DNA from 2 places in the Aureimonas mangrovi genome. Region 1 is predicted to be linked to the other one. Evidence: predicted binding sites of a transcription regulator. Region 1 holds the regulator's gene; the other holds the start of a gene.
What was found. The regulator HrcA, encoded in region 1, represses chaperone genes, less so after heat shock. The targets are predictions, from matches to a motif close to GTTAGCACTCNCNNNNNGNGAGTGCTAAC.
Positions count from the first base shown of each region.

Region 2: the regulator HrcA is predicted to act here: its motif matches at 6,104-6,132, upstream of groES (co-chaperone GroES).

Region 1 is NZ_CP059692.1:3,455,921-3,471,055, reverse strand. It holds gene H1343_RS16800 (ABC transporter ATP-binding protein) at 147-1,076, shown strand; gene H1343_RS16795 (ABC transporter permease) at 1,079-1,840, shown strand; gene H1343_RS16790 (Rdx family protein) at 1,852-2,124, shown strand; gene H1343_RS16785 (DUF1236 domain-containing protein) at 2,171-2,332, opposite strand; gene H1343_RS16780 (sigma-70 family RNA polymerase sigma factor) at 2,487-3,062, shown strand; gene H1343_RS16775 (anti-sigma factor) at 3,059-3,811, shown strand; gene H1343_RS16770 (hypothetical protein) at 3,858-4,016, shown strand; gene murA (UDP-N-acetylglucosamine 1-carboxyvinyltransferase) at 4,118-5,407, shown strand; gene infA (translation initiation factor IF-1) at 5,553-5,771, shown strand; gene H1343_RS16755 (Maf-like protein) at 5,789-6,430, shown strand; gene yacG (DNA gyrase inhibitor YacG) at 6,427-6,633, shown strand; gene H1343_RS16745 (GFA family protein) at 6,637-7,041, opposite strand; gene H1343_RS16740 (NAD(P)/FAD-dependent oxidoreductase) at 7,053-8,369, opposite strand; gene H1343_RS16735 (DUF3096 domain-containing protein) at 8,366-8,509, opposite strand; gene H1343_RS16730 (3-hydroxybutyrate dehydrogenase) at 8,540-9,310, opposite strand; gene grpE (nucleotide exchange factor GrpE) at 9,485-10,102, opposite strand; gene hrcA (heat-inducible transcriptional repressor HrcA) at 10,286-11,422, opposite strand; gene rph (ribonuclease PH) at 11,549-12,271, shown strand; gene rdgB (RdgB/HAM1 family non-canonical purine NTP pyrophosphatase) at 12,319-12,948, shown strand; gene hemW (radical SAM family heme chaperone HemW) at 12,945-14,144, shown strand; gene H1343_RS16700 (YnfA family protein) at 14,141-14,464, shown strand; gene rsmI (16S rRNA (cytidine(1402)-2'-O)-methyltransferase) at 14,461-15,135, shown strand, end outside.
Region 2 is NZ_CP059692.1:1,134,745-1,149,879, forward strand. It holds gene hisG (ATP phosphoribosyltransferase) at 1-258, shown strand, start outside; gene H1343_RS05315 (DoxX family protein) at 249-629, opposite strand; gene fumC (class II fumarate hydratase) at 772-2,163, opposite strand; gene H1343_RS05325 (CsbD family protein) at 2,315-2,500, opposite strand; gene H1343_RS05330 (sulfite exporter TauE/SafE family protein) at 2,591-3,367, opposite strand; gene groL (chaperonin GroEL) at 4,029-5,675, opposite strand; gene groES (co-chaperone GroES) at 5,756-6,052, opposite strand; gene H1343_RS05345 (TIGR01459 family HAD-type hydrolase) at 6,337-7,182, shown strand; gene H1343_RS05350 (bifunctional riboflavin kinase/FAD synthetase) at 7,179-8,192, shown strand; gene ileS (isoleucine--tRNA ligase) at 8,387-11,410, shown strand; gene H1343_RS05360 (hypothetical protein) at 11,547-12,149, shown strand; gene H1343_RS05365 (nucleoside deaminase) at 12,165-12,599, opposite strand; gene H1343_RS05370 (pseudouridine synthase) at 12,689-14,560, shown strand; gene rsmD (16S rRNA (guanine(966)-N(2))-methyltransferase RsmD) at 14,576-15,135, shown strand, end outside.

The sequences.
Region 1 (15,135 bases):
GTTTGCCCGTTCACTGCCGGCCGTCGCGCCTGCCACGCTAGCCTGCAGCGCAGTGTATGCCAGGAGAGGTGCGCCCTGCGACTCTTCAAATGCGCTGCAAGCGACTATATCGGGGCGACTTTCCTCCGCTGTCTCGCGTGGCCCCCTTGTCTCCCATCCTCTCCATCGAAGGTCTGTCGAAGACCTATGCCGGCGGCTTTCAGGCCCTGCAGAACGTGGACCTCACGATCTCGAAGGGCGAGATCTTCGCCCTTCTCGGCCCGAACGGTGCCGGCAAGACGACGTTGATCGGCATCGTGTGCGGTCTCGTGCGACCCTCCACCGGCAAAGTGACGGTCGCCGGACACGACATCCTGACGGACTTTCGCGCGGCGCGCGCGCAGATCGGCCTCGTGCCGCAGGAACTGACGACCGACGCCTTCGAGACGGTATGGAACACCGTCTCCTTCACGCGCGGTCTCTTCGGCAAGCCGCGGGACGACGCCCATATCGAGAAGGTGCTCCGGGATCTCTCGCTGTGGGAGAAGAAGGACAACAAGCTGAACACGCTGTCGGGCGGCATGAAGCGGCGCGTGCTCATCGCCAAGGCGCTCTCGCACGAACCCGAGGTGCTTTTCCTCGACGAGCCGACCGCCGGCGTCGACGTCGCGCTGCGCCGCGACATGTGGCGCGTCGTGCGCGGCCTTCGCGAGACCGGTGTCACCATCATCCTGACGACGCACTACATCGAAGAGGCCGAGGAGATGGCCGACCGCATCGGCGTCATCGCCCGCGGCAAGTTGATTCTAGTGGAGGAGAAGGCGGCGCTGATGCGCACGCTCGGTCGCAAGCAACTCACCGTGGAGTTGCACGCGCCGCTCGCAGCCGTTCCCGATACGCTTGCGCAATACGAGCTCAAGCTGTCGGAAGACGGCCAGAGCCTGATCTACACCTACGAGCTCGGCAGCGAGCGCACGGGCATCACCGCCCTCCTGCACGACCTCGATGCCGGCGGCATTCGCCTTCGCGACATCCAGACCCGGCAGAGCACGCTCGAAGACATCTTCGTGGACCTGACGCGCGAGGATCGCCCGTGACCCTGAACTTCCACGCGATCTGGGCGATCTACCGTTTCGAGATGGCGCGCGCCTTCCGCACGCTGTTCCAGTCCATCGTCTCGCCGGTGATCTCGACCTCGCTCTACTTCATCGTTTTCGGCGCGGCGATCGGCTCGCAGTTCAGCGAGGTCAACGGGGTTTCCTACGGCGCCTTCATCGTGCCGGGCCTGATCATGCTGATGCTTCTGACGCAGAGCATCGCCAATGCGTCCTTTGGCATCTACTTCCCGAAGTTCACCGGCACGATCTACGAAATCCTTTCCGCGCCGGTCTCCGCGGTGGAGATCGTGGCGGGCTTCGTCGGCGCGGCGGCGACAAAGTCCGTCATGCTCGGGCTGATCATCCTCGCGACCTCATTCTTCTTCGTCGACATCGAGATCCAGCATCCGTTCTGGATGATGCTGTTCCTTGTTCTGACGGCCGTCACCTTCTCGCTCTTCGGCTTCATCATCGGCATCTGGGCGGACGGGTTCGAGAAGCTGCAGATCGTGCCGCTCCTGATCGTGACGCCGCTCGCCTTCCTCGGCGGCTCGTTCTACTCTATCCGCATGCTGCCGGAGTTCTGGCAGCGCGTGTCCGAGTTCAACCCCGTGGTCTATCTGATTTCCGGCTTTCGCTGGAGTTTCTACGGTGCGGCGGACGTTTCGCTGGCGCAGAGCCTGTCGATGACGCTGGTGTTCCTCGGGGTCTGTATCGCGATCATCGCCGTTATCTTCCGCACCGGTTACAGACTGAAGACGTGAGGAGCGATGAGATGAAGCCGCGCGTGACGATCACATACTGCACGCAGTGCTCCTGGCTGCTGCGCTCGGCCTGGCTGGCGCAGGAACTGCTCTCGACCTTCGGAACGGATCTCGGCGAGGTTGCGCTCGTGCCGGGAACGGGCGGGATCTTCGAGATCACGTGCGATGGCGAGACGATCTGGGAGCGCAAGGAAGATGGCGGCTTCCCGGAAGCCAAGGTTTTGAAGCAGCGCGTGCGGGACCGCATCGACCCCGAGCGCTCTCTCGGCCACAGCGATCGCTGAGGCGTCGCGGGAGGACGGGCCGCCGACGAGCGGCGACCCGGCTCGATCACTGACCGTGATAGAGAACCTGGCGGCTGTCGTCGGCGACGATGTAGGCGCGCCCATTGGCATAGAAATAGGAATAGCCGCTCGCCTGCGGCAGCGGCGCCAGCGTCACCGTTGAGGGAACGGCGGCACCCACGGTCGCCGCGATCAGGGTCCTGTGCATGGTTGGTTGTCCTCGACGTGACCCTTCGCCCCGAGAACGCTCCAGCTGTTCAGCGTGTTCAGCGACGCGAGCGTCCGCGCGATCCGGCCGCGATTGACTTTTCGCGCCCCAGCCTGTTGGTCTGCCGAGCGAAGGCAGAGGGAGGAAAGGCGGCGTGTCCGTGGCCGGCCGAGACGAACGCGCTGAGGCGCGCAATCACCTGACCCGCTGCCTCGGTGACGTGGCGCGGGGCGATCGCGCGGCCCTGCGTGAGGTCTATGACCTGACCAGCGCGAAGCTCTTCGGCGTCTGCCTGCGTATCTTGCCCGACAGGGAAGAGGCAGAGGACGTGCTGCAGGACGTGTATCTGACGGTTTGGAACAGGGCGGGCAGCTACGAGCCCGGCCGTGCAAGCCCGGTGACGTGGCTGGCCACCATCGCGCGCAACCGTTCGATCGACCGTCTCCGTGCGCTTTCGAGCAGCCCGCGTCGCGCGGGCGCGGACGAGGCGGCCGAAGTGGCCGACAGCGGACTGGACGCCCTGCAGCTCATGGAGGCCGACGAGGAGGTGCGGCGTCTGAACGGTTGCCTCGATCAGCTCGACGAAAGGGCGCGAGGCGCCATCGCGGCGGCGTTCTTCACCGGGCGCACCTATGACGAGCTGGCGAGGGAGGCCGATGTGCCTCTGGGGACGATGAAGAGCGTCATCCGCCGGGCCCTGATCCGCCTGCGAGGGTGTCTGGAACGATGACGACGACGCCTGAAGAATTCGACGACAAGGACTTTCTGGCCGCCGACTACGCGCTGGGTGTGCTCGACGGCGCGCAGCGTGCCGCCGCCGAGCGCCTGATGCGGCGCGACGCGGCCTTCCGAGCCGAGGTCGACGCCTGGGAAGACCATCTCGCCCCGCTGGCGATGGCCACCACGCCGCAGACGCCGCCGACGCGCGCCTGGGAAGAGATAGAGGCCGGCCTGCCGCGTCTCACGCCGGTCGAGCCCGCGCGCACCCCCGCCGCCGCGCCGGCTCGCGAGGAGGGGCTCGTTCCCGGTTTCTGGCGCTGGCTCGCCCTGGGCTCTGGAGGGCTCGCGCTGGCGTGTCTCGCTGCCCTCGCCTTCGTCCTGTCCCCGGCCACGACGCTGCCGGGCGGCGAGGGCGAAATGACGTTCGCCGCCTCCACCATCACCAGCGATGCGGACGGCGTGCCGATCTTCGCAGTGGTGCTCGATCCCTCGAGCGGAACGGCGACACTCGTGCCCATTCGCCCCGAAACCGAGGACGGGCGCGTGCCCGAGCTCTGGCTTGTACGCCAGGGCGGCACGCCGCAGTCGCTTGGCGTGTTCGATCCTGAAAGGCCGCTGCGCATCTCGCTCGACCCGGCAATGATGGAGGGAGACCTCACGGGCGGTCAGCTCGCCATCTCGCTGGAGCCGGAAGGGGGTTCGCCGACCGGCCAGCCGACCGGCCCGGTGCTGGGCCACGGCGTCCTGCAATCCATCTGAGCCGGCGATCCTTGCGCGGCGCCCGGCCCGGTGCCAGACAGGGCGCATGACGAAGGTCCTCTCCGTGCTCCTCATCCTTGCGATGGGCGTCCAGATCGTGCGCCCGCTCGGGCTGCCCGGCCTGCGCCGGCGCGCGGACTTCTGGAAGATCGCCGTCTTCGCCCTTGCCGCGATCGCGCTGACCGCCACCTTGAGGCCGCAATAGAGGACGCAATAGAGGCCGGAGCAGGCGGCGCTCCGGCCGTTTGTACCGCGCCGCTCTCTCGTGTAGGAAGGCGCCTTTCCCGATCGACAGGACGCGCCTTCATGGATCGCATTCGCATACGCGGCGGCAACGCCCTCAACGGTACGATCCCCATCTCGGGCGCCAAGAACGCGGCGCTGCCGCTGATGATCGCCTCGCTCCTGACTGACGACACGCTGACGCTGGAGAACGTGCCGCATCTGGCCGATGTCGAGCAGCTCATCCGCATCCTCGGCAATCACGGCGTTGACTATTCCGTCACCGGCAAGCGCCTCGCGCACGATCCCGCGAGCGGGCGCACGATCCACTTCAACGCCCGCACCATCGTCGATACCACCGCGCCCTACGAGCTGGTCTCCAAGATGCGTGCGAGCTTCTGGGTCATCGGCCCGCTCCTGGCGCGCTGTCACAAGGCCAAGGTCTCGCTGCCCGGCGGCTGCGCCATCGGCACGCGGCCGGTGGACCTGTTCATCGACGGCCTGCGCGCCCTCGGCGCGACGATCGACATCGAGGCGGGTTACGTCGTCGCCGAGGCCAAGGGCGGCCTCGTCGGCAATCGCTTCCGCTTCCCGAAGGTCTCGGTAGGCGCCACGCACGTGATGCTGATGGCCGCCTCGCTCGCCAAGGGCGAAACCGTCATCGAGAACGCGGCGCGCGAGCCCGAGATCGTCGATCTGGCCGATTGCCTGAACGCGATGGGCGCGAAGATCACGGGCGCGGGCACCTCCGCCATCACGATCGACGGCGTGACAGCCCTTTCGGGCGCCCGCCACCGCGTCCTGCCGGACCGCATCGAGACCGGCACCTACGCGATCGCCGCCGCGATGGCGGGCGGCGACGTGACGCTGGAGGGCACGCGCGCCAGCCTCCTGACGGCCGCACTCGAGACGCTGGGCCAGGCCGGCGCCGAGATCACCGAGGTCGAGAACGGCATCCGCGTCGTGCGCAACGGCAACGGCATCCAGCCCGTCGACGTGACAACCGATCCGTTCCCCGGCTTCCCGACCGACCTTCAGGCGCAGTTCATGGCGCTGATGACGCGCTCGCAGGGCGTTTCCTCGATCACCGAGACGATCTTCGAGAACCGCTTCATGCACGTCCAGGAACTCGCTCGCCTCGGTGCGAAGATCTCGCTCGCCGGGCAGGTCGCGCGGGTTGAGGGCGTGGCACAGCTCAAGGGCGCGCCGGTGATGGCGACGGACCTTCGAGCCTCGGTCTCGCTGGTCATCGCCGGTCTCGTCGCCGAGGGCGAGACGGAGGTCAACCGCGTCTATCACCTCGATCGCGGCTTCGAGCGGCTGGAGGAAAAGCTGAGCGCCTGCGGGGCGGAGGTCGAGCGCATCTCGGGCTGACGCTTGCTTTTTCGGCCCGAAAAGCCGATTGAGGGCCAAATTCTGTTTTCTTCACGCTTCGATCGGGCCGCAAGGCACCCTCGACGCACGCCGGGCCGGCGCTTGCGGGCGCCCGGTCCCTTCCAAGCTCAAGGTCTGAACACGCATGGCGAAAGAAGAGGTTCTCGAATTTCCCGGAACGGTCACGGAACTGCTTCCGAACGCGACCTTCCGCATCAAGCTCGAGAACGATCACGAAATCATCGCCCACACGGCCGGGCGCATGCGCAAGAACCGCATCCGCGTGCTGACGGGTGACAAGGTTCTCGTCGAGATGACGCCCTACGATCTGACGAAGGGCCGCATCACCTACCGCTTCAAGTAGCGGCGAGGCAGCGCGTCATGGCTTCGCGCCCGCGGTACCTCGTCCTCGCCTCCGGCTCGCCGCGCCGGCTGGAACTGCTCCAGCAGGTGGGCATCGAGCCCGAGCGCCTGATGCCGGCCGATCTCGACGAGACGCCCGAGCGTTCCGAGCACCCGCGCTCGCTGGCCAAGCGCCTCTCGAAGGCCAAGGCCGAGGCGGCCGCGGCCGCGTTGAACACAGTCGGCGAGGGAGACGGGCGCTACGTGCTCGCAGCCGACACCGTCGTTTCCGTCGGCCGGCGCATCATGCCCAAGGCCGAGCTGGAGGAGGATGCGCTCGCCAATCTGCGAACGCTTTCAGGCCGCACGCACCGTGTCTATACGGGCGTGTGCCTCGTCACGCCGCAGGGGCGCTTGCGCCAGCGGCTGGTGGAGACGCGCGTGCGCTTCAAGCGGCTGACGAAGATGGATATCGAGCGCTACCTAGCTTCGGGCGAATGGCGCGGCAAGGCCGGCGGCTACGCCATTCAGGGCCTCGCCGGCGGCTTCGTCGTACGCCTTGTTGGCTCCTACACCAACGTCGTCGGCCTGCCGCTCTACGAGACGCTGTCGCTTCTGGAGGGGGAAGGCTTTCGCACCGCGCCCTCGCTGACGGGAGCCGATGAGCAGGAGCCGGCATGAACGGCCCGGTCGGCGACAAGGTGACGCCGCTGCGCCCCCGTCGCGAGTGCCCGGAATGCGGCCGGCCTTCGGAGCGGGCGACCTATCCGTTCTGCTCGCCGCGCTGCAAGGCGGTGGACCTTAACCGCTGGCTTTCGGGCTCCTATGTGATCCCCGGCACCGAGGAAGAGATTCCCGATCCCGATACCGACGAGCGCGGCTAGCCGTCAGTCGTCATGAGGTTTGCCGGGCAGCCTGCCGGTGCCACCGATCCACGGCAGCGCTGAATCGCACCAGATCTGGCGCCTCGGCTCGAGACCGGTGCGATCGTCGATCGAGCCCCAGCGGATCGCCCAGACACCACCATCCTCATCGCCGCTGGAAAAGAGCGGCGCACCACATGTCCCGCAGAAGTGCTGGCGTCGCACGTTGCCGCTGTCGGCGCGCTTTTCATAGACCCGTGGCATCGTTCCGGTCAGTTCGATGGTCGAACGATCGGCCGGCACGCTGACGCGGAACGGTGAGCCGCTGAGGCGCTGACAGTCGGTGCAGTGGCACACGCTCACCGTCTCGGGATCGATCGTCGCGCGATATCGAACCGCGCCGCAGTGACAGCCGCCTTCGATCTCCATCATCGCCTTCTTCAGTCCGCGTGCAGCTTGAGCGCCGGGCCCTTGGCTGGAGAGACGAGGTCCGCGAGGATCGCCACGCTGCCCCGCAGACGACCCAGAACGCGCCATTGGTGCTGGCGCTCCAATCCGTGATAGGCGGCCAGCGCGAAAGTGCCCTTGATCAGGAGATCGTCGCGCCTGGAGAAGCCGACGCGCCCCACCGTGCCGGCGCGGCCGAGCGATACGAGGCGCCCCTTGTCTTCGTGCCGGAAGGGCGGGGGGGTTTTGCCTTTCAGGACGTCAGGCAAGGCCTTTGCCAGATGTGCTGCCTGCTGGCTCGCGGTCTGCGCGGTCGGCGGCAGCGGCCTCTCCTCTCCCGGCGGCGTGAAGGCGGCCGAATCGCCGAGAACGTAGATGCGGCTGTCGACGGTCGAGCGCAGCCTCTCGTCGACGACGATGCGGCCCTTGCCGTCGACTTCGAAGTCGGAGAGGCGCTTCAGAAGCGGCGTCGCTGCGAGGCCCGCCGCCCAGACCGTCAGGTCGCTGGGCCAGGTCTCGCCCTTCACCGTGCGCAGTTCGGTCGGCGTCACCTCCGAGATTTCCGCGTCCGTCACCATCTTCACGTCGAGCGCGCGCAGGCGTTGGACGATCTGCGCGCGCAGATCGTCGTCGATGCCCGGCATGATCTGAGGGGCTGCCTCGATCAGCGTAACAGAAAGAAGCTTCCCACCCCCGCCGCCGACCTGCTCGCGACGGAAGCCGCGTTCGGAACGCCGCAGATGGGCGGCGAGCTCCGTGCCGGTCGCGCCGGTGCCGACGATCACCACTTCGGCCGGCAGACCCGTTTCACGCGCCGCGATCATCTTGGCGATGAAGCGGCGTCGGAAGGCCTCGGCATCCTCCGGGCCGTCGAGGCGTACCGCGTTCTCTGCAACGCCCGTCGTGCCGAAATCGGGCGTCTTGCCGCCAAGCGCTACGACGCAGATGTCGTAGTCCAGAGTGCGGGCGGCCGCGAGCTCGCGCCCATCGGTGTCCGTCATGACGCCGAGCGTCACGCGCCTCGCATCGCGGTCGATTTCGACCACCTCGCCCTGCTCGAAATGGAAACCGCGAAGATTGGCGAGAAGGTAGAACGAGATCTCCGCCAGCGACGTCGCGACCGTGCCTGCCGCGACTTCGTGCAGGCGCGGCTTCCACACATGGGCAGGCTGGCGGTCGACCAGCACTGTCTCGAAGTCGCCCTGCCGTGCGATCTGCGAGGCGAGTTCCAGTCCACCGGACCCACCGCCGAGGACTAGGATCCGGGGCTTTCCGGCGCGCGACTTGTCCTGCAACGGCGCTGCGGTCACGAGAAGAGGTTCGGGAAGAGACCGACGAGCCCGATGAAGATCAGGTAGAGCGCCACGATGATGTTGAGCAGGCGCGGGATCACGAGGATCAGGATGCCGGCGATCAGGGCGACGATCGGCTGGATGGCGACGATTTCCATGTCAGTGCTCCATTGGGGCTGGGCGGACGGTCAGCCCATGTACCAGCCATGGCTGGGGATGATGGACTGGCCCGTCAGCGCGTTGGAGCCGAAGCCGGCGAGAAAAACCGCGATTTCGGACACGTCCTCGACCGTCGTGAACTCCGCGTCGACCGTGCGGCCCAGCATCACCTTCTCCACCACGTCCTTCTCGGAAATGCCGAGGTCGCGCGCCTGTTCCGGGATCTGCTTCTCGACGAGCGGCGTCTTCACGAAGCCGGGGCAGATGATGTTGGAGCGTACGCCGTGCTTGCCGCCTTCCTTCGCCATCACCCTGCACAGGCCGAGAATGCCGTGCTTGGCCGCGACATAGGCACTCTTCAACGCCGACGGCTCGTGGCTGTGCACAGAGCCCATGTAGATCAGTGAGCCCGACTTCTGCGGATACATGTGCCTCACGCAGGCCTTGGTGAGTAGGAACGAGCCATGGAGATGGATGTCCACCACCTTGCGAAACTCTTCGAAGGGAAAGTCCTCGATCGGGTGGACGATCTGGATGCCGGCGTTCGCCACCATCGTGTCGATGCGACCGAAGCGCTTCACGGTCTCCTCGACGCCGGCGTTCACGGCCGCCTCGTCGGTGACGTCCATCGTCAGGCCGATCGCGTTGGTGCCGATCTCGTCGGCAGCGGCGCGGGCCGCCTCGCCGTTGAGGTCGGCGATCGCCACGCGCGCGCCCTCGGCGGCGTAGTGTTTCGCGATGGCCTTCCCGATGCCCGATGCCGCGCCGGTGACGATGGCGACATTGCCTTCAAGCCGCATGTTCCTGCCTCTTCTGGTGCCGCTGCAACGCGGCAGAAGATATGGCGCGGCGGGCGCGCGGCCATACCCACTGCATCGGCACTGGAGCGACCTATGCGTGTTCGAGAGGACGCGTGGCGCTCTAAAGAGAAAGGCGGCCGACGGCCGCCTTCGATTTCGCGTCGCCTGAATGCCTCAGGCGTCCTTGGTGCTTTCGTCCGGCACGCCGGGCTTGGGCGAGAGGCCCGGCTTGGCGCCGCCCTTGGAGACGCCGACCATCGCGGGGCGCAGCACGCGCTCGCCGATGGCGTAGCCATCCTGCACCACTTGGACGACGGTGCCGGCGGGGATGCTCCCGTCCGGGACCTCGAACATGGCCTGATGGAAATTCGGATCGAAACGCTGGCCCTGCGGCTCGAGCTTCTTCACGCCGTGGCGCTCCAGCGAGGAGAGCATCGAGCGGCCGGTCATCTCGACCCCCTCGACGAGCGCGGCATAGCCGGGATCGCCGGTCTCGTGCGCATCCTTGGGCAAAGCGGCGAGGGCCCGGTCGAGATTGTCGGCGACGGCCAGCATGTCCCGCGCGAAATTGGCGACCGCGAACTGGCGGGCGTCCTTGATCTCGCGCTCGGTGCGCCGCCGCAGGTTCTCCATGTCGGCTGCGAGGCGCAGGAGGCGGTCCTTCACGTCGGCGTTCTCGGCCTCGAGCTCGGCAATGCGCGCCCGGTCTGCCTCCGCCGCGCCCTCGGCCCACGCGCCGGCTTCGCCGGTGGCGGCCTCTTCGCCCGCCTGGCGCGCGCCCTCGGTCGCCATCGGCTCGCCCGTTTCGGCCTGATGGTCGGGGCGCTGGCTGTTCCGAATGTCGCTCGTCGTCATCGCGTCAGGAAACTCCGCTTGTGTCGTCCCGCGTCTTGGGCGCCGGTCGGTTCTGTCCGGGCGTTCGGGAGCGGGGCGTGATGATTTTCGTCCCCGATATCGAACGCGCAACGACCGAAATCAAGGCCGCGATGGGGGACGACCGGGCGCGCCGCCCTCGCCGAGTAGACGCGAGACGAGACGGGCGGTGTAGTCGACCATCGGCACGATGCGCCGATAGTTCAGCCGCGTCGGCCCGATGACGCCGACAGCCCCGACAACGCGCTCGGCGCCGTCCGTATAGGGCGCGATGACCAGGGAGGAGCCGGACAGGGAGAAGAGCTTGTTCTCCGAGCCGATGAAGATGCGAACCCCGTTGCCCGTCTCGGCGAGGTCGAGGAGTTCCACGATGGAGTTCTGCGTCTCCAGATCGTCGAACAGGTGCCGCAGCCGTTCGAGATCCTCGCTTGCCGTGACATTCTCCAGAAGGTTGGCGCGCCCGCGGACGATGAGCCGGGAGGGCTGACCCTGCGCCGCCCCGGACCAGACCGCGAGGCCGGCCTCCACGAGTTCGCGCGACAGCGCGTCGAGAGCGCTCGCCGTCTCGACCTTCATCGTCTCGACGCTGGCACGCGCCTCGCCGATGGTGCGCCCGACGACATGGGCGTTGAGGAAATTGCCGGCCTCCACGAGCTGCGAGGCGGTGACGCCGGCCGGCAGTTCGACGATGCGGTTCTCGACGTCGCCGTTCTCGCCGACGAGGACGGCGAGCGCCCTTGTCGGCTCCAACCGGATGAACTCGATGTGCTTCAGCCGAAGGTCGGACTTGGCGGTGACCACCAGGCCGGCCCCGCGCGACAGCCCGGAGAGAAGCTGGCTCGCCTCTGTGAGCAGTGTCTCGACACCGCGCCCGTCGCCCATCGCGCGGGCCTTCTCCTCGATCTCGTCGCGCTCGCCCGGACCCATATCGCCGGTTTCCAGGAAGGCGTCGACGAAGAAGCGAAGGCCGGTCTCCGTCGGCAGGCGGCCGGCCGAGACGTGCGGTGCGTAGATGAGGCCGAGCTGCTCGAGATCGCTCATCACGTTGCGGATCGAGGCCGGCGAGAGCGCGGTCGACAGGAGGCGCGAAAGGTTGCGCGAGCCCACCGGCTCGCCCGATTCCAGATAGGTGTCGACGATCAGCCGAAAGATCTCGCGCGCGCGCTCATCCAGCGGGTGAGGCGCCGCGAGCCCTGCCAGCCTGTTGTGATTGCCCGAAAACTGCGCCGTGAACGCCATGACCAGACTATAGGAACGCCGTGCCCCGGCGCCAAGCGCGCAAGGTAACGCAATTCCTTTGCCCACAGCGGCGTGAAGCGTTAAGGAGCGCCCATCCCGGACCCGAAAGATCGAAGCGAGACCCTTATGCGGCCTTCCAAACGCGCCAGCGACCAATTGCGCGACGTGTCCCTCGAGCGGGGCTTCTCGCGCCACGCGGAAGGCTCCTGCCTCGTCAAGTTCGGCGACACGCACGTCCTGTGCACGGCGAGCCTCGAGGAGCGCGTGCCGGGATGGCTGAAGAATTCCGGTCGCGGCTGGGTGACGGCCGAGTACGGCATGCTGCCGCGCGCCACGCACGAGCGCATGCGCCGCGAGGCCTCATCCGGCAAGCAGTCCGGCCGCACGCAGGAGATCCAGCGCCTGATCGGCCGCTCCCTGCGCGCCGTGGTCGATCTCGAAGCGCTCGGCGAGCGCCAGATCTCGCTCGACTGCGACGTCCTGCAGGCCGATGGCGGCACGCGCACGGCCTCCATCACGGGCGCCTTCGTCGCGCTGGCGGACTGTCTTGCGTGGATGGAGACCCGCGGCATGGTCAAGCGCGATAGGGTCCTGAAGGACCACGTCGCCGCCATCTCCTGCGGCATCCACGACGGCACGCCGGTGCTCGATCTCGACTATCTGGAGGATTCCTCTGCCGGCACCGACGCCAATTTCGTCATGACCGGGCGGGGCGGCATCGTGGAGATCCAGGGCACGGCCGAGGGCGAGCCCTTCTCGGAGGCCGAGCTGCAGGCGCTCCTCGGCCTCGCCAAGGCCGGCATCGCGACGCTGGTGGACAAGCAGCGCGAGGCGCTCGCGCAAGGCTGAGGCTATTTCGAGGAGCGACAACGCTTCTCGTGGAACGGACGGACGACATGACGCTTCTCGATCCCGAGGCCGGGCCGCTACTCGTGGCGAGCCACAACGCCGGCAAGATCGCCGAATTCCGCGATCTTCTCGGGCCGCTCGGCTTCGAGGTCGTCTCGGCGGCCGACAAGGGCCTGCCCGAGCCCGAGGAGACCGGCTCGACCTTCGAGGAGAACGCGCAGATCAAGGCGCTGGCCGCGGCCCGCGCGACGGGCCTTGCCGCTCTGTCGGACGATTCCGGCCTCGCGGTCGATGCGCTCAGCGGCGATCCCGGCATCTATTCGGCCCGCTGGGCCGGGCCGAACAAGGACTTTGCCAGGGCGATGGCGCAGGTGAACGAGAAGCTCGAACGCTCCGCCGACCGCACCGGCCGCTTCGTCGCCGTCCTGTGTCTCGCGACCCCGGACGGCGCGACGCGCCTTTTCCGTGGCGAGATCGAGGGAACGCTCGTCTGGCCGCCACGCGGCGCGCTCGGGTTCGGCTACGATCCGATGTTCCGGCCGGAAGGCCAAGAGCGCACCTTCGGCGAGATGAGCGCGGAGGAGAAGCACGGCTGGGCGCCCGGACAGGCGCACGCTCTCTCGCATCGCGCCCGCGCCTTTCGGCTCTTCGCGAAGGAGGCGCTCGGCGTCTCATGAACGCGCACACGGGCAAGCTGACGGCGATCCGTCCTTTCACGCCGCCAGCCGGCGATCCGGGCTTCGGCGTCTACGTCCACTGGCCGTTCTGCGCGGCCAAATGCCCCTATTGCGACTTCAATTCCCACGTTCGCCACCAGCCGGTGGACCAGAAGCGCTACGTCGCCGCCTTCGCGCGCGAGATCGCCGAGATGGCGCGCCGCTCGCCCGGCCAGCGCGTGACGTCGATCTTCCTCGGCGGCGGCACGCCCTCGCTGATGGAGCCGGGAACGGTCGCCGCCATCCTCGAGGCCGTTGCCGCCAACTGGACCGTGGAGGACGGGGCGGAGATCACGCTGGAGGCCAATCCCTCCTCGGTGGAGGCGGAGCGCTTTCGCGGCTATCGCGCGGCCGGCGTCAACCGCGTCTCTCTCGGCGTGCAGGCGCTCAACGATCCCGACCTGCGGCGTCTCGGCCGGCTGCATGACGTCGATCAGGCGCTCGGCGCCATCAGGCTCGCGCGAGAGATTTTCCCGCGTCTCTCCTTCGACCTGATCTACGCGCGCCCCGACCAGACGGTGGAGGCCTGGGAGACCGAGCTTTCCCGCGCGATGGATCTGGCCGCCGACCATCTCTCTCTCTACCAGCTGACGATCGAGGAAGGCACCGCCTTCTACGCCCTGCACAAGGCGGGCAAGCTCGTCGTGCCGGACGGCGACCTTTCGGCCGATCTCTACGAGGCGACGCAGCGCCTGACGGCGGCGCGTGGCCTGCCGGCCTACGAGATTTCCAACCACGCGGTGCCGGGCGCGGAATCGCGCCACAACCTCACCTACTGGCGCTATGGCTTGTATGCCGGCATCGGCCCCGGTGCGCACGGCCGCCTCGAGGGCGCGGACGGGCTGCGCCACGCGCTCTCCAACGAGAAGCATCCCGAGACTTGGCTGAAGATGGTCGAGGACTGGGACGCGGGCATCGCCGACGACGAGCCGCTGGGCCCTTCGGAGCAGGCCGACGAGATGCTGCTGATGGGTTTGCGGCTCGTGGAAGGGCTCGACCTCAAGCGCTGGCGTTCGCTGACGGGGCGCGACGTCGATCCCGTCGTCGAGGCCGATCTCAAACGTCACGGCATGATCGAACGCCTTGGCCGGGACCGCATCCGCGCGACGCCAGCCGGCATGCTGGTGCTGGACGCCGTCGTGGCGGATCTGGCGTGAGCTTTGTCTTCTATGGGGGCGCGGCGCTCGCCGAGATCGCCGGCTGCTTCGCCTTCTGGGCATGGTGGCGGCAGGGCGCCTCGATCCTGTGGCTGGCGCCCGGAATGGCGGCGCTCGCCCTTTTCGCCTTCCTTTTGACGCAGGTCGACGCCGCCCATGCGGGCCGCGCCTATGCCGCCTATGGCGGGGTCTATATCCTTGCATCCCTGATGTGGCTCTGGCTCGTGGAGCGCGCCATGCCCGATCGCTTCGACCTCGCCGGAACGGCGCTCTGCCTCGTCGGCGCCGCCGTCATCCTCTGGGCGCCCCGCCCGGCATGAGCGAGGCGCGTCCTCCTTCCTTCCTGCTTCGCGGGCAATCCGTGCCGGCCCCGCGCCCCGCGCCGGGCCTCTATCTCGTCGCGACGCCCATCGGAAACCTCTCGGACATCACGCTGCGGGCGCTGGAGGTCCTGGCCGGCGCCGACATCCTGGCCTGCGAGGATACGCGTGTCACCGCCAAGCTCCTGCAGCGTTTCGCCATCGACCGGCGGCCCGTCTCCTATCACGAGCACAACGAGGCGGCAGCCGGCGAGGCGCTGTTGGCCGAGTTGACGGCCGGCAAGTCGGTCGCGCTGGCATCGGATGCCGGCACGCCCCTCGTTTCCGATCCCGGCTTCCGGCTCGTCGAGCGTGCGCTGGAGGCGGGGATCGCTGTCGTGCCCGTGCCGGGCGCCTCCGCCCCGTTGGCCGCGCTCCTCGCCAGCGGCCTGCCGTCAGACGCCTTCTTCTTCGCCGGCTTCCTGCCGAGCAAGGAGACGGCGCGGCGCAAACGCCTGGAAGCGCTGGCACGCGTGCCGGGCACGCTGATCTTCTTCGAATCGCCCAATCGCGTCGCCGCCGGCCTTCATGACATGGCCGGCGTCCTCGGCGACCGTCCCGCGGCTGTCTGCCGCGAACTGACGAAGATGCACGAGACCGTCTATCGCGGCGCCCTGTCCGAACTCGCCGCC
Region 2 (15,135 bases), 1.2 Mb from region 1:
CACGGCATCCAGACCTACCGGATCGTTGAAAGCCTCGGCGCGACCGAGGGAGCTCCGGCGGCGGGCTCGGCCGACATCATCGTCGACATCACCTCGTCCGGATCGACACTGACGGCCAACAGGCTGCGCATCCTGTCGGACGGGCTGATCCTCTCCTCGCAGGCATGCCTTGCGCGTTCGATGACGGCAACGCTGGAAGAGGGCGACGCCGAAACCCTAAGCGAGATCCAGCGTCGCTTCTCGTCGGCTCAGCTGTAACGCGAGACGCGCGCGCTGCGGTCGAGCGCGAAGGCGCCGGGCCCGTATGCGGCGAGGAAGACGTAGCCGCCCGCCAGCGCGAGGTTCTTCACGATGGCGGACATGTCGCCCATGTGGCCGATGAAAGCCGTGGCGACGCAGAAGACCGCGAGCGCCAGCGCAGCGTAGAAGGTCTTGAAGCCGACGAGGACGAGCAGGCCGCAGGCAAGCTCGAACAGGCCCACGACATAGGCCGTGGCGATGCCGCCCGGAACGCCGAGCGAGCCGAGATAGCCCGCGAAACCGGCGGCGCCGGCGAGCTTGCCGAAGCCGCCGACGATGAAGATGATCGCCATCAGGATGCGGGCGATGAGTAGGACGACAGGGTTCATTCCGGTGCTCCGGTCAGGATGATTGCGCTCCATCCTTACCGGTTTGCCCGTCCCGCCAGAATTCTCCGGATCGCGCACTCATCGTTCACCGAACGCGATACGGTCTGGCGTCGTCATTGACGGCGCCGGATGTTCGCTCGGCTTAGCCGGGCCGCGTCATGGCCGCAGGATCGACGATCCTGTCGTAGTCCTCGCCGGAGATGAAGCCGGAAGCGATCGCCTCCTCGCGAAGGGTCGTGCCCTTCTTGTGCGCGGTCTTGGCGATGGTCGCGGCGTTGTCGTAGCCGATCGTCGGCGCCAGCGCCGTCACCAGCATCAGCGACTGCTCCATGAGCGACCTGATGCGATCCTCGTTCGCCTTGATGCCCTCGACGCAATGCTCGCGGAACGAGTTCATGCCGTCGGCCAGAAGCCGGATCGAGGACAGGACGGCGTTGGCGATCACCGGCTTGAAGACGTTGAGCTCGAAATGACCCTGGCTGGCGGCGACGGTGACCGTCGTCTCGTGGCCGAACACCTCGCAGGCCACCATGGTCAGCGCCTCGGCCTGCGTCGGGTTCACCTTGCCCGGCATGATCGAGGAGCCCGGCTCGTTTTCGGGCAGCGAGAGTTCGCCGAGGCCCGAGCGCGGCCCCGAGCCGAGGAAACGGATGTCGTTGGCGATCTTGAAGAGGTCGGTCGCCAGTGCGTTGAGCGCGCCGTGGAAGAAGGCGAGCGCGCCATGCGAGGCCAGTGCCTCGAACTTGTTGCCGGCCGTGCGGAAGGGCTGGCCGGTGAGGTTCGCGATCTCCGCCGCGATCTTCTCGTCGAACCCGACCGGCGCGTTGAGGCCGGTGCCGACGGCTGTGCCGCCCTGCGCCAGCGCATAGACGTCATGGAGAGCCTTCTCGATGCGCACCTTGCCGAGTTCGAGCGCGGCGGCATAGCCGGAGAACTCCTGTCCGAGCGTGATGGGCGTGGCGTCCTGCGTATGGGTGCGGCCGATCTTGATGATCGGCGCGAATTCCTTCGCCTTGGCGTCGAGCGCGGCGTGCAGGGCGTCGATGGCAGGCATCACCCGCGCGACGGTCTCGAGCGCGACCGCGACGTGGATCGCCGTCGGGAACACGTCATTCGACGACTGGCCCATATTGACGTGGTCGTTCGGGTGGACCGGCTTCTTAGAGCCCATCTCGCCGCCCATCGCCTCGATGGCGCGGTTGGAGATGACCTCGTTGACGTTCATGTTCGTCTGTGTGCCCGAGCCGGTCTGATAGACGACGAGCGGGAAGTGGTCGTCCAGCTTGCCGGATATGACCTCGTCCGCAGCGGCCACGATCGCGGCCGCGATATCGTCGTCGAGTTTGCCGTAACCCTTGTTGACGAGGGCCGCTGCTTTCTTAACCGTGGCGAGAGCGTGGATGACAGCGATTGGCTGGCGGTCGGTGCCGATCTTGAAATTGTTGAGCGAACGCTCCGTCTGCGCGCCCCAATAACGATCGTCGGCCACCTCGATGGCGCCGATGGAATCGGTCTCGCGTCTCGTTCCGCTCATGTCCTGTCCTTCCCGTGCTCGACACACGCGTGGCCCGCAAAGGCCGGCGCGAGCGCGAATTAGCATGGAGAAGGGGAGGGCGGAACCCGCATTCCGCGCACGGAAAAGGCCGCCCCGAAGGGACGGCCTCTTGATGTCCGGATAGGCTGGCTTAGCGGTTGACCTGATCCTTCACAGCGTCCTTGACCTTGCCGTAGTTCTTCTGGGTCTTGCCCTCGGCCTGGTCAGCCATGCCTTCGGCCTGCATGCGCTCGTTGCCCACCGCCTTGCCGGCGGCCTCCTTGACCCTGCCGCCCACTTCCTTGGCGCCGCCCTTGATCTGGTTGCTGTCGACCATGGTCTTTCTCCGTAAATCCCGGCTCTGCCGCGTCGGCGTGCCGTCATGTCAGGAAAACGGGAAAGGAGGGGGCCGGTTCCCGCTGGAAGATTACGATCCCGACAGAATTCCCCAAACCTGCGTGATGCCGAGAATGCAGATGAGGCTGCCGACGAGGCGCAGAAGCGTGTCTGTCGACAGGATGCGCACGATGTAGCCGGCGAAGGGCGCGGCGATGACCCCGCCGGCGATCAGGCCGGCCACTGCCAGTGCGTGGGTGGACAGGTCGTCTGCTTCCTCCCAGTGGCCGGTGAGGAGCGAGAAGAGGAAGGCGAGGGAGACCGACAGCGTGACGAGGAACTCGGCTGTGTTCACGGTGCCGATGACGTAGCGCGGCTGCCCGCCTGCACCGAGAAGACCCGTCGTGACGATCGGGCCCCAGCCGCCACCGCCGGCCGCGTCCAGAAAGCCGCCGGCCGCAGCCAGCGGCGGCACGACGGCCGCACGCACGGGCTTCGAGGGCCGATGCGTGAAGGAGCGTATGATCAGATAGACGCCGATGCAGGTGAGGTAGGCGGCCACGAAGGGGCGCATCGCCGCGCCGTCGAAACTCGTCAGGACATAGGTGCCGAGGACGCCGCCGACGATGCCGAAGGGAACGAGACGCCAGAAGAGCTTCCAGTCGATGTTTCGGTTGTACACATGCGCCGTGCCGGAAGCAGCCGTCGTGAAGAGTTCGGCGGCGTGGACCGAGGCCGAGGCGGCCGCCGGCGAGACGCCGAAGGACAGCAGCACCGTGGAGGAGATCACGCCGTAGGCCATGCCGAGTGCGCCGTCTATGAGTTGGGCGAGGATGCCGACGGCGAAGAAGAGGAGAAAGTCCTGCATGCGGTCTCTGCGAGCTGGAAGAGGTCGGCCGATAGGAGGCTAAGAGGCGCCCGCGCGCCACCATTTTCGTGTATCCTCTGTCTCGATCGGAAAAAGGCTTTCTTGCCGGAACCGGAGGCACGCGGCTTGAGCATTGCCGAGCCAGAGCCGTATTTCGCATAGCGGATCGATTACGAGGACGATTTCCATGCCTAGTCGATCGAGCAGGCATCGCTCCTGCGCCTGCGACGCTTCAGCGGGCTGGACTGCCCCGGATTTCCTGCCGACTAAATTTCACAATAGAGAGCCGTCAAACGGAAGAAGCCCGGCGGAGCGATCCGCCGGGCTTCTTATCTCGCGGGAGGCTTACGGCCTTCCAGAACCCTTTCGGGTTCCTAGAAGTCCATGCCGCCACCCGAAACCGGGTTTTCCTGGTTTCGGCACCTTTAATGATGGGCGGCTTTACGGCCTTCCAGAACCCCTTCGGGTTCCTAGAAGTCCATGACGCCACCCGAAACCGGGTTTTCCCGGTTTCGGCACCTTTAATGATGGGCGGCTTTACGGCCTTCCAGAACCCTTTCGGGTTCCTAGAAGTCCATGCCGCCACCCGAAACCGGGTTTTCCCGGTTTCGGCACCTTTGGTGATGGGCGGCTTTACGGCCTTCCAGAACCCTTCGGGTTCTTAGAAGTCCATGCCGCCCATGCCGCCCATGCCGCCGCCCGGCATCGCCGGCATCGCGCCGCCGTCCTTCTTCGGGGCTTCCGAGATCATCGCCTCGGTGGTGACGAGCAGGCCGGCGACCGAAGCCGCATCCTGCAGGGCCGAGCGAACGACCTTGACCGGATCGACGATGCCGAACTGGATCATGTCGCCATACTCGCCCGTCTGGGCGTTGTAGCCGTAGCTGGCCGAGGCGTTCTCGAGCAGCTTTCCGACGACGATGGAACCTTCGTCGCCCGCGTTCGTCACGATCTGACGGATCGGAGCCTGGAGCGCCTTGCGGACGATCGCGATGCCGGCGTCCTGATCGGCGTTCTCGCCCTTCAGGTCGACCGCGTTGGAAGCGCGCAGGAGAGCGACGCCGCCGCCCGGGACGATGCCTTCCTCTACGGCCGCGCGGGTCGCGTTGAGGGCGTCGTCGACGCGATCCTTCTTCTCCTTGACCTCGACCTCGGTCGCCCCGCCGACGCGGATCACCGCGACGCCGCCGGCGAGCTTGGCCAGACGCTCCTGGAGCTTCTCGCGATCGTAGTCGGACGAGGTCTCCTCGATCTGGCCCTTGATCTGGCCGACGCGGGCCTTGATGCCCTCGGCATCACCGTTGCCATCGACGATGGTGGTGTTTTCCTTGGTGATCGAGATCTTCTTGGCGCGGCCGAGCATGTCGAGCGAGACGTTCTCGAGCTTGATGCCGAGATCCTCGGAGATGACCTGACCGCCCGTGAGGATCGCGATGTCCTCGAGCATCGCCTTGCGGCGATCGCCGAAGCCCGGCGCCTTGACTGCCGCGATCTTCAGGCCGCCACGCAGCTTGTTGACGACGAGCGTGGCCAGAGCCTCGCCCTCGACGTCCTCGGCGATGATGACGAGCGGCTTGCCCGACTGCACGACGGCCTCGAGGACCGGCAGCATCGCCTGGAGGTTGGAGAGCTTCTTCTCGTGCAGGAGGATGTACGGATCCTCGAGCTCGGCGACCATCTTCTCGGCGTTGGTCACGAAGTACGGCGACAGATAGCCGCGATCGAACTGCATGCCCTCGACGACCTCGAGCTCGGTCTCGGCGGTCTTGGCTTCCTCGACGGTGATGACACCCTCGTTGCCGACCTTCTGCATCGCCGAGGCGATCATCTGGCCGATTTCCTTCTCGCCATTGGCGGAGATGGTGCCGACCTGGGCGACCTCGTCGGAGGTGTCGATCGAGCGGGCCGAGGCCAGCAGCGACTCGACGACCTTGGCGACGGCCGAATCGATGCCGCGCTTGACGTCCATCGGGTTCATGCCGGCGGCAACCGCCTTTGCGCCTTCCTTGACGATCGCCTGAGCGAGGACCGTCGCGGTCGTGGTGCCGTCACCGGCCTTGTCGTTGGTCTTCGAGGCCACTTCGCGCACCATCTGGGCGCCCATGTTCTCGAACTTGTCCTCGAGCTCGATCTCCTTGGCAACGGAGACGCCGTCCTTGGTGATGCGCGGAGCGCCGAAGGACTTGTCGATCACGACGTTGCGGCCCTTGGGGCCGAGCGTGACCTTCACCGCGTCGGCGAGGATGTCGACGCCGCGCAGCATGCGCTCGCGCGCGTCACGGCCGAACTTGACTTCTTTGGCTGCCATTTTCGTTCTCTCCTCGGCGCGTCCTCGTAGGGGACGGCGCCGCTAGACGTTGAAAGGGGTTCTTTGAAACGGCCGAAGGATCAGCCGACGATCCCGAGGATGTCGGATTCCTTCATGATGAGGAGGTCCTCACCGCCGAGCTTGATCTCGGTGCCCGACCATTTGCCGAACAGGATGCGGTCGCCGGCCTTGACCTCGAGCGGGTTGACCTTGCCGGTCTCGTCGCGCGCGCCGGCGCCGACGGCGACGATCTCGCCTTCCTGCGGCTTTTCCTTGGCGGTGTCGGGAATGATGATTCCGCCGGCCGTCTTCGCCTCGGACTCGACACGGCGAACGACCACACGGTCGTGCAAGGGACGGAAGTTCACGTTGGCCATATTCAAACCTTCGCTCGTTGATGCCTCCGGGCACGACGCCCGAATACAAGGATTGGCACTCGATGGTTGCGAGTGCTAGCAACGGCGAGATAAGGTTCGGCGGGCGGAATTGTCAAGGCGGGCACCGGCCTGTTCGACGCTCAAATCGGGTCGACGCGCGGTTCGATCAAGAGCTCATCATACGAAGCCCCGGCGCGGCGTGTCGGGTTGACCGTGGGCGCGCGCCTATCTATCGCCTCGCCACGGGCGTCGCGCCCGCAAAGCCGCGCAAAGGTGAATTTTTCATGTCGCACGCCCCTAACGTCGAGGCCATCGGCGCGCTGAGCGAAGTCTCGCAGCGATACGATGCGCTGTTCTGCGACGTCTGGGGCGTCGTCCACGATGGCGTCCGGAAGTCGCCTGAGGCGGAAGCCGCCCTCGTCGCCGCACGCGAGGCGGGCACGAAGGTCATCCTCATCACCAATTCGCCGCGTCTCTCACGCGGGGTGGTCGCGCAGCTCGACGCCCTCGACGTCACCCGCGAAGCCTATGACGACATCGTCACGTCGGGCGATGCGACGCGCAGCTTGATCGAGCGCGCGGAGCCGCGCATCTTCCATATCGGCCCGTCCCGCGATCGCGACATCTTCGAAGGTCTCGCCGTCGAATTCGTCGCCGAGGAGGACGCGTCGGCCATCGTGGCGACGGGCCTCTTCGACGATGAGGTCGAGACGCCGGCCGACTACGCGGATGTTCTCGGGCGCGCGGCCGGGCGGGGCATCGAGATGATCTGCGCCAATCCCGACATCGTGGTGCATCGCGGCGAAAAGCTGATCTACTGCGCCGGTGCGCTCGGCCAGGTCTATGCCGAGCTCGGCGGCACCGTGCGCCTGGCCGGCAAGCCGCACCGCCCGATCTACGAGGTCGCGATGGAGAAGCTCGGCATCGCCTCGCCGCGCATCCTGTGCATTGGCGACGGCATGTTCACGGACGTGAAGGGCGGAGCGACGATCGGCGCCGACGTCCTCTTCGTCCAGGAGGGCATCCACCGCGACGAACTCGCCCATGCCCGCGACGACATGCAGGCGCTGCACGGAGCGCTCGCCGAGCGCGAACTGACCGCGCGTTACGTGATGCCGGCCCTGCGATGAGCGTGAAGGCCGATTTCGTGCGCGTCGAGGGGGAGGCGGCATTTCCGCGCGCTCTTCTCGGAGGCGTCGTGGCGATCGGCAATTTCGACGGCGTCCATCGCGGCCACCAGTCGGTGCTCGAGACGGCAGCAGCCAGCGCGCGCGAGTGCGGCGCGCCGCTTGTGGCGCTGACCTTCGAGCCCCATCCGCGCACGGTCTTCGCCCCCGCCCACCCGGTGCCGCGCCTCACCCCGGCCGCCGTGAAGGCGCGGCTCTTTTCGGCACTCGGTTTCGATGCCGTGGTCGAGCAGCCTTTCGACCGGGACTATGCCGGGCTTTCGGCGGAAGACTTCATCGCCGGCACGATCGTCCAGCGGCTCGGCGCGCGCGATGTCGTCGTCGGCTTTGACTTCCAGTTTGGCGCGCGGCGCTCGGGCGATGCCGCCTACCTTGCCGAGGCGGGCCGTCGCCACGGTTTCGGGGTCGAGGTGGTTGAGGCGTATGACGAGGGCGGCGCGGCGGTTTCCTCCAGCCGTATCCGCACGCTTCTGAGCGAGGGCGAGGCGGATGCGGCAGCGCACCTCCTCGGCTATCGCTGGACGATCGAAGGCGCCGTCGGCCACGGCCGCAAGGTCGGCCGCACGCTTGGCTATCCGACCGCCAACATGGTTCTGGATGCGCCGGAGCTTCTCGCGAACGGCATCTATGCCGTGCGCGTTCGACGCGCCGACGGAAGCCTTCACGATGGCGTCGCGAGCTACGGCCGCCGCCCGACCTTCGACGACGGCGCGCCGCTGTTCGAGACCTATCTCTTCGATTTTGCCGGCGACCTCTATGGCGAGGCGCTGTCGATCTCCATCTTCGCGAGGTTGCGCGGCGAGGAGCGTTTCGACGATGTCCCCGCTCTCGTCGCGCAGATGGACCGCGACGCGGCCCTCGCCCGCGAGCTTCTAGCTGGTGCGGCTCCCTTGTCGGCGCTCGACGAGGCGATCGCCTTTTCGAAAATGCTTTATCGGCCGCCCGCCGATTGATAGAGAGACGCGATGCGTCACGACCCGGAATGTCCCGCCGCCCGCCGGCCGCGAATTAGCCGCCCGGTCTCGCCCTCGCTCTGAAGCGCAGCGGGACCGGGGCACCGATCCGTCCCGGCTTCATCCGGGCCCTTCTGTTTGACCCGCTCCATGGCGCCTTCCCGTCGCGCCGGCGGCGATGCGAAAAAGACGCCATGACCAAGAACGACACCGCGCCCGACTATTCCAAGACGCTCTTCCTGCCGCAGACGGAGTTTCCGATGCGCGCGGGCCTGCCGCAGGCCGAACCGAGATGGATCGAGCGCTGGGACGGGATGGATCTCTACAAGAAGCTGCGCGAGGCGGGGAAGGGGCGGCCGAAATACGTGCTGCACGACGGCCCGCCCTATGCCAACGGCAATCTCCACATCGGCCACGCGCTCAACAAGGTCCTGAAGGACGTCATCACGCGCTCCTTCCAGATGCGCGGCTACGATGCCAATTACGTGCCCGGCTGGGACTGCCATGGCCTGCCGATCGAATGGAAGATCGAGGAGCAGTACCGCGCCAAGGGTCGCGACAAGGACGAGGTGCCGGTCAACGAGTTCCGCCAGGAATGCCGCGACTTCGCCGCGCACTGGGTGGGCGAGCAGAGCCGCGAGTTCCGCCGGCTCGGTGTCGAGGGCGACTTCAAGGATCCGTATCTGACGATGGCCTTCGAGGCCGAGAGCGTCATCGCGGGCGAACTCCTGAAGTTCGCGATGAGCGGACAGCTCTATCGCGGCTCCAAGCCGATCATGTGGTCTGTGGTGGAGAAGACCGCGCTCGCCGAGGCCGAGGTCGAGTATCACGACCACGAGTCCGACACGGTCTGGGTGAAGTTTCATCTGAAGGCGGTGCCGCAGGGTTATCCTGCCGCCTTCCACGGTGACGCGGAGGGTGGGGCGAGCGTCAGCGTTTCGCAGGCCGCTCCGCTCGATGGTGCCTTCGTGGTGATCTGGACGACGACGCCCTGGACGCTTCCGGGCAACCGCGCCATAGCCTTTTCGGACCGCGTCTCCTACGGCCTCTACGAGGTGAGCGCGCCGGAGGATGCCGACCACCCGCGTTGGGCAAAGCAGGGGGAGCGCTACGTCCTTGCGGACGCTCTGGCCTCGGATGTCTTCGCGAAGGCGCGCGTGCCGGAAGACGGCTTCCGCCGCCTCGCCGATATTGCGCCCGGCGATCTCGCCGGCCTCGTCTGCGAGCATCCGCTGGCCGGCCTCGCCGGAGGCTACGGCTTCTCGGTCCCTCTTCTCGAGGGCGAACACGTCACCGACGAGGCGGGTACGGGCTTCGTCCACACCGCGCCGAGCCACGGCCGCGAGGATTTCGACGTATGGATGGCGAGCCGGCGTGGGCTGGAAGCGCGCGGCATCGACGCCGCGATCCCCTTCACGGTCGACGATGACGGCTTCTACACCAAGGACGCGCCGGGCTTCGGCCCCGATGCGGAAGGCGGGCCGGCGCGCGTCATCGACGACAAGGGCAAGAAGGGTGATGCGAACAAGCGCGTGATCGATGCGCTGGTGGCGCGGGGGATGCTGCTCGCCCGCGGCCGTCTGAAACACTCCTACCCGCATTCCTGGCGCTCGAAGAAGCCGGTGATCTTCCGCAACACGCCGCAATGGTTCGTCCATATGGATAAGGACCTCGGCGGGTATGGGCTGGATGCCGCGGCGCAGGCCGACGACACGCTGCGCGCCCGTGCCCTGCGCGCCATAGACGAGACGCGCTTCGTGCCGGCCTCCGGCCAGAACCGCCTGCGCGGCATGATCGCCGACCGGCCGGACTGGGTGCTCTCGCGCCAGCGCGCCTGGGGCGTGCCGATCTGCGTCTTCGTCGACGAGGACGGCGAGGTCCTGAAGGACGAGGCGGTGAACGCCCGCATCACTGAAGCCTTTGCCAAGGAAGGCGCTGACGCCTGGTTCGCGGACGGAGCCAAGGAGCGTTTCCTCGGCAACGAGCATGACGGCACGAAGTGGGCCATGGTCCGCGACATCCTCGACGTCTGGTTCGATTCCGGCTCCACCCACGCCTTCTGCCTGGAGAAGCGGCCCGACCTGAAATGGCCCGCCGACCTCTATCTCGAAGGTTCGGACCAGCATCGCGGCTGGTTCCACTCCTCGCTCCTGGAGGCCTGCGGAACGCGCGGCCGCGCGCCCTACGACGCGGTTCTGACGCATGGCTTCGTCATGGACGAGGACGGGCGCAAGATGTCGAAGTCGCTTGGCAACGTCGTGACGCCGCAGGAGGTGATCCAGCAGTCGGGCGCCGACATCCTGCGGCTCTGGGTCGTCTCTTCCGACTATTCGGAGGACCTTCGGCTCGGCAAGACGATCCTCCAGACCAATGTCGACGCCTATCGCAAGCTGCGCAACACGATCCGCTGGATGCTCGGCACGCTCGCCCACGATACGGGCGAGGACGTGCCGCTCGCCGAGATGCCCGAACTCGAGCGCCTGATGCTGCATCGTCTCGCCGAGATCGGCGAGGTGGTCGAGAAGGGCTACGACAACTTCGACTTCAAGCGCATCGCGCGAACGCTGATCGACTTCATGGTCGTCGAGCTCTCGGCCTTCTATTTCGACGTGCGCAAGGACGCGCTCTATTGCGATGCGCCGTCCTCCACACGCCGCAAGGCGGCGCTGCAGGTGGTGCGGCTGATCTTCGACCGTCTGGTGAAATGGCTGGCACCGCTCCTGCCCTTCACCACGGAGGAAGCGTGGCTCTCGCTGAACCCGGACGCCGTCTCGGTGCATCTCGAACAGTTCCCGAAAACGCCGCAGGGTTGGCGCGAACCCGAGCTCGCCGCTCGCTGGCAGAAAATCCGCCGCGTGCGCCGCGTCGTCATGGGTGCGCTCGAAGAGAAGCGCCGGGCCAAGGAGATCGGCTCCTCGCTCGAATCGGCACCGGTGGTCTACATTGACGACGCGGCCCTGCGCGCGCTCGTCGAGAGCGTCGACTTCGCAGAGATCGCGATCACCAGCGGCTTCACCCTTGGGCAGGGCGAGGCGCCCGGCGAGGCGTTCCGCCTGCCCGATGCACCCGGCATCGCCGTTGTCCACCAGCCGGCACTGGGCCGCAAATGCGCCCGTTCCTGGAAGGTCACCGAGGATGTCGGCGCCGATCCGGACTATCCGGACGTGACGCTGCGCGACGCTGGCGCGCTGCGCGAGCTGGGTTACGCGCCGGCCTGAGGCCGTCAGGATTGCAGGGGCGGGGCGGGCGCTTTATAGCTTGCCTGCAATTCGCCGGATTGTGGTGCGAGGGCGCGGGATGCATGAATTTGCGCGCCCTCCGGCCTGCCGGCCAATGCGATGGGGAAAACGATCGATGAGCATCAACAGGCATTCCACGCTGCGCATCGCCGCCGTCGCGACCTGCGGCTTGTCCCTCGCCGCCTGCATGGGGCCGACCTACGGCACCGGCACGACGTCCGGCGCGCAGCTTCTGAACGACGTTGATGGCATGTTCTCCTTCGGCTCGCCGTCGCGTGAGCGCATCAACTACGAGGAGCGCCCCGAACTGGTGCGCCCCGACCAGATCGGCCAGCTTCCGCCGCCGCAGACGCCGCGTGCCGTCGTGGAGGAAGAGCAGCAGGCAGCGGCGGCCGCTGCTGCCGTCGAGCCGGTCGAAATCGGCTCGCGCGGCAACCGCGCCCCGCTCTCCTCGATCTCGCGTTCGGCACAGGACGGCAGCTGGATCGATCCGCGCGAGCTGAACGAGGTCGGCCAGCGCGTCACCGCCGCCCGCGAGGCCGCACGGCAGGGGAACACGAACCAGCGTCGCTACCTCACCGAGCCGCCGGTCGAATATCGTCAGGCCTCGGCTTCGGCGCCCGTCGGTGAACTGGGCGTCGATGAGGAGATCAAGGAGCGGCGCTCGCGCGGCACCCAGCCGATCGGCCAGCGAATCCGCAACGCGCTGCCGTTCTGATCGCTCGCTGCCGGATCAATCGCTGCGCCTCGCGGCGAAGAAGTCCCTGAGAAGCGCTGCGCTCGGCGCCTCCGCAATGGCCGAATAGACGTCCGGCGAATGATGGCACGTGGCCTGCGAGAAGAAGCGCGAGCCGTGCTCCACCGCGCCGCCCTTCTCGTCGGCAACGCCGTAATACAGCCGGCGGATGCGCGCGAAGGATATGGCGCCCGCGCACATGGCGCAGGGCTCCAGCGTGACGTAGAGGTCGCAACCCGTCAGCCGTTCCTGGCCGAGCGCCTCGCAGGCCATGCGGATCGCCACGATCTCGGCGTGGGCGGTCGGATCGTTGCGCGCGCGCGTCTCGTTGCCTGCGCTCGCCACGACGTCGTCGCCGCGCACGATCACTGCGCCGACCGGCACCTCGCCGCGCTCGCCCGCGCGCGCAGCTTCCGCGAGCGCCTGTTCCATGAAGCCGTTGCGTGGCACGACGCGTCGTTTTCCCCTCGTTCACACGATTCCGACCTGATACAGACCGCCGCAAAAGAGGCAAGACGACCATGGACGACAAGAGCGGCAACGACGACGGCAAGCGCGGCGGAGACGGCGAGCGACGCGGCGCTCGTGGCCGCGGGCCCGGCGGCGCATCGAAAGGCGATTTCAAGCCGGGCGGGCCGAAGCGATCCGGGAAGCCGGGAGAAAGCCGGGCCGGTGGCCGCCCGTCCGGCGACAAGCCGGTCCGCGAGCGACGCGAAGGCGCGCGCGCCGATGGCGGCGAACGGGCCGAGCGCAAGCCCTTTCGCCCGCGCGAAGACCGCCCCGGGGGCGAGGAGCGCGGCGAGCGCAAGGGATTCGTGCCGAAGAGCCGGGGCATGTTTTCGCATGGCGGACGCGAGGTGGACGGCTCGCAGAAGCGCCCGAAGAGCTATGGCCGTATCGCCCCGGAGGGCAGCGGCGAGGGAGGCGAGCGCAAGCCGCGCAACTTCTCCGATCGTCCGCGCCGTGAGGATCGCCCCGCGAGGGAAGACCGCCCGATGCGCGACGAGCGTCCGCGTCGCGATGACCGCGCTCCGTCCGGGGAGACTGCCGGTGACGGTTCGATGCGCATCGCCAAGCGGCTGGCGCGCGCGGGCATCGCCTCGCGCCGCGATGCAGAGGGCATGATCGCGGACGGGCGCGTGAGGCTGAACGGCAAGCTTCTCGACAGCCCGGCTGTCGACGTGAAACCGTCCGACCGCATCGAGGTGGACGGTGCGCCGTTGCCGGCGATCGAGCGCACGCGCCTCTGGCTCTTCCACAAGCCGGGCGGGCTCGTCACAACCAACCGCGACCCGGAGGGGCGGCCGACCGTCTTCGACCGCCTGCCGGAAGACCTGCCGCGCGTTCTCTCCGTCGGGCGGCTCGACATCAACACCGAAGGCCTCCTCCTCCTGACCAACGACGGCGGGCTGGCGCGCGTCCTCGAACTGCCGGCGACGGGCTGGCTGCGACGCTACCGCGTGCGCGCGCACGGCCGGGTGGAGCAGGCCAAGCTCGACGAACTGCGCCAGGGCATTGCCATCGACGGCGTCTTCTACGGCGCGGTGGAGGCGACGCTCGACAAAGAGCAGGGCTCCAACATCTGGCTGACGCTCGGCCTTCGCGAGGGCAAGAACCGTGAGGTCAAGCGCATCCTCGGCCATCTCGGGCTGGAGGTGAACCGGCTCATCCGCGTCTCCTTCGGGCCGTTCCAGCTCGGCGAACTCGCCGAGGGCGCCGTCATGGAGATCAAGGGACGCACGCTGCGTGACCAGCTCGGCGAGCGGCTGATCGAGGAGGCGGGCGCCGATTTCGACGCCCCGATCGTCAACACCTTCTCCAACAAGCCGGTGAAGGCCGAGCGGTCCGAGAAGGCCGAGCCGGGCGAGCGCAAGGGTTCTGCGAGGAGCGAGTGGATCTCGGCCTCCGATGGCGGCAGGCCGAACCGCAAGAAGTTCGGCGCGGCCAAGCGCGAGGATGCCCTCGGCCGCCTCGACACGCGCCAGCCACGCGGCGCCGACCGGGGCGAGCGAGGGGACCGTGCCCCGCGCGGCGAGCGCCCGGATCGTGGTCCACGCCCGGAGCGCGGCGATCGCCCTTTCGGCGAGCGCAAGCCCAAGAGCTTCGGCCCGCGCGGCGATAAGTCCTTCGGAGACAAGTCCGCTGGCGATGACGCGCGTCCCGCGCGCCGTCCTGCCGATGCGCCGAAGCGTACGGCCAATGTCTGGATGGCACCCGGTGCGCGGGCCGTGGGCGAGAAGAAGAAGGCCGAGCGCGAGGAGCGCGACCGCCTGCGGGGCGAGGGCGGCGTCTCGCGCGGGCCGCGGCCTGCCGCGGGCGGCGCCCCACGCAAGCCGCGCCCGGCCGAGGCTCGGCCTCCGCGCGGCGACAAGCCGCGTCGTCCCGAGCGCTGAGGCGGTTCCGCCTTGCTGCGCATCGTTGCCGGGAGCCTGAAGGGCCGCGCACTTGCGGGGCCGAAGACGGATGCCATCCGCCCGACTTCGGAGCGTCATCGCGGCGCCCTGTTCGACATCATCGCCCACGGGCTGCACTTCGATCTCGAAGGTGTGCGGGTGCTGGACCTCTTCTCCGGCACCGGCGCTCTCGGCATCGAGGCGCTGTCGCGCGGGGGGCGGTTCTGCGTCTTCGTGGAAGAGGGTGTGGAAGGACGCGGGCTCCTGCGCGAGAACACTCACGCGCTCGGGCTGCAGGGCCGAACCAAGATATTCCGGCGCGATGCGAGTGCGCTCGGGCCCGTGGGCACGCTCGAGCCGTTCGATCTCGTCCTTGCCGATCCGCCCTATGGAAAGCGGCTGGGCGAGAAGGCATTGGCCTGTGCGCTGGCGGGCGGCTGGCTGAAGGACGGCGCACTGGCGGTGCTGGAAGAGGCGAAGGACGCGACCTTCGAGCTTCCCGTCGGCTTCAGGCTTCTCGACGAGCGCGTGATGGGCGAGAGCGCGATCCGCTTCCTGTCGCCGCAGAAAGCCGG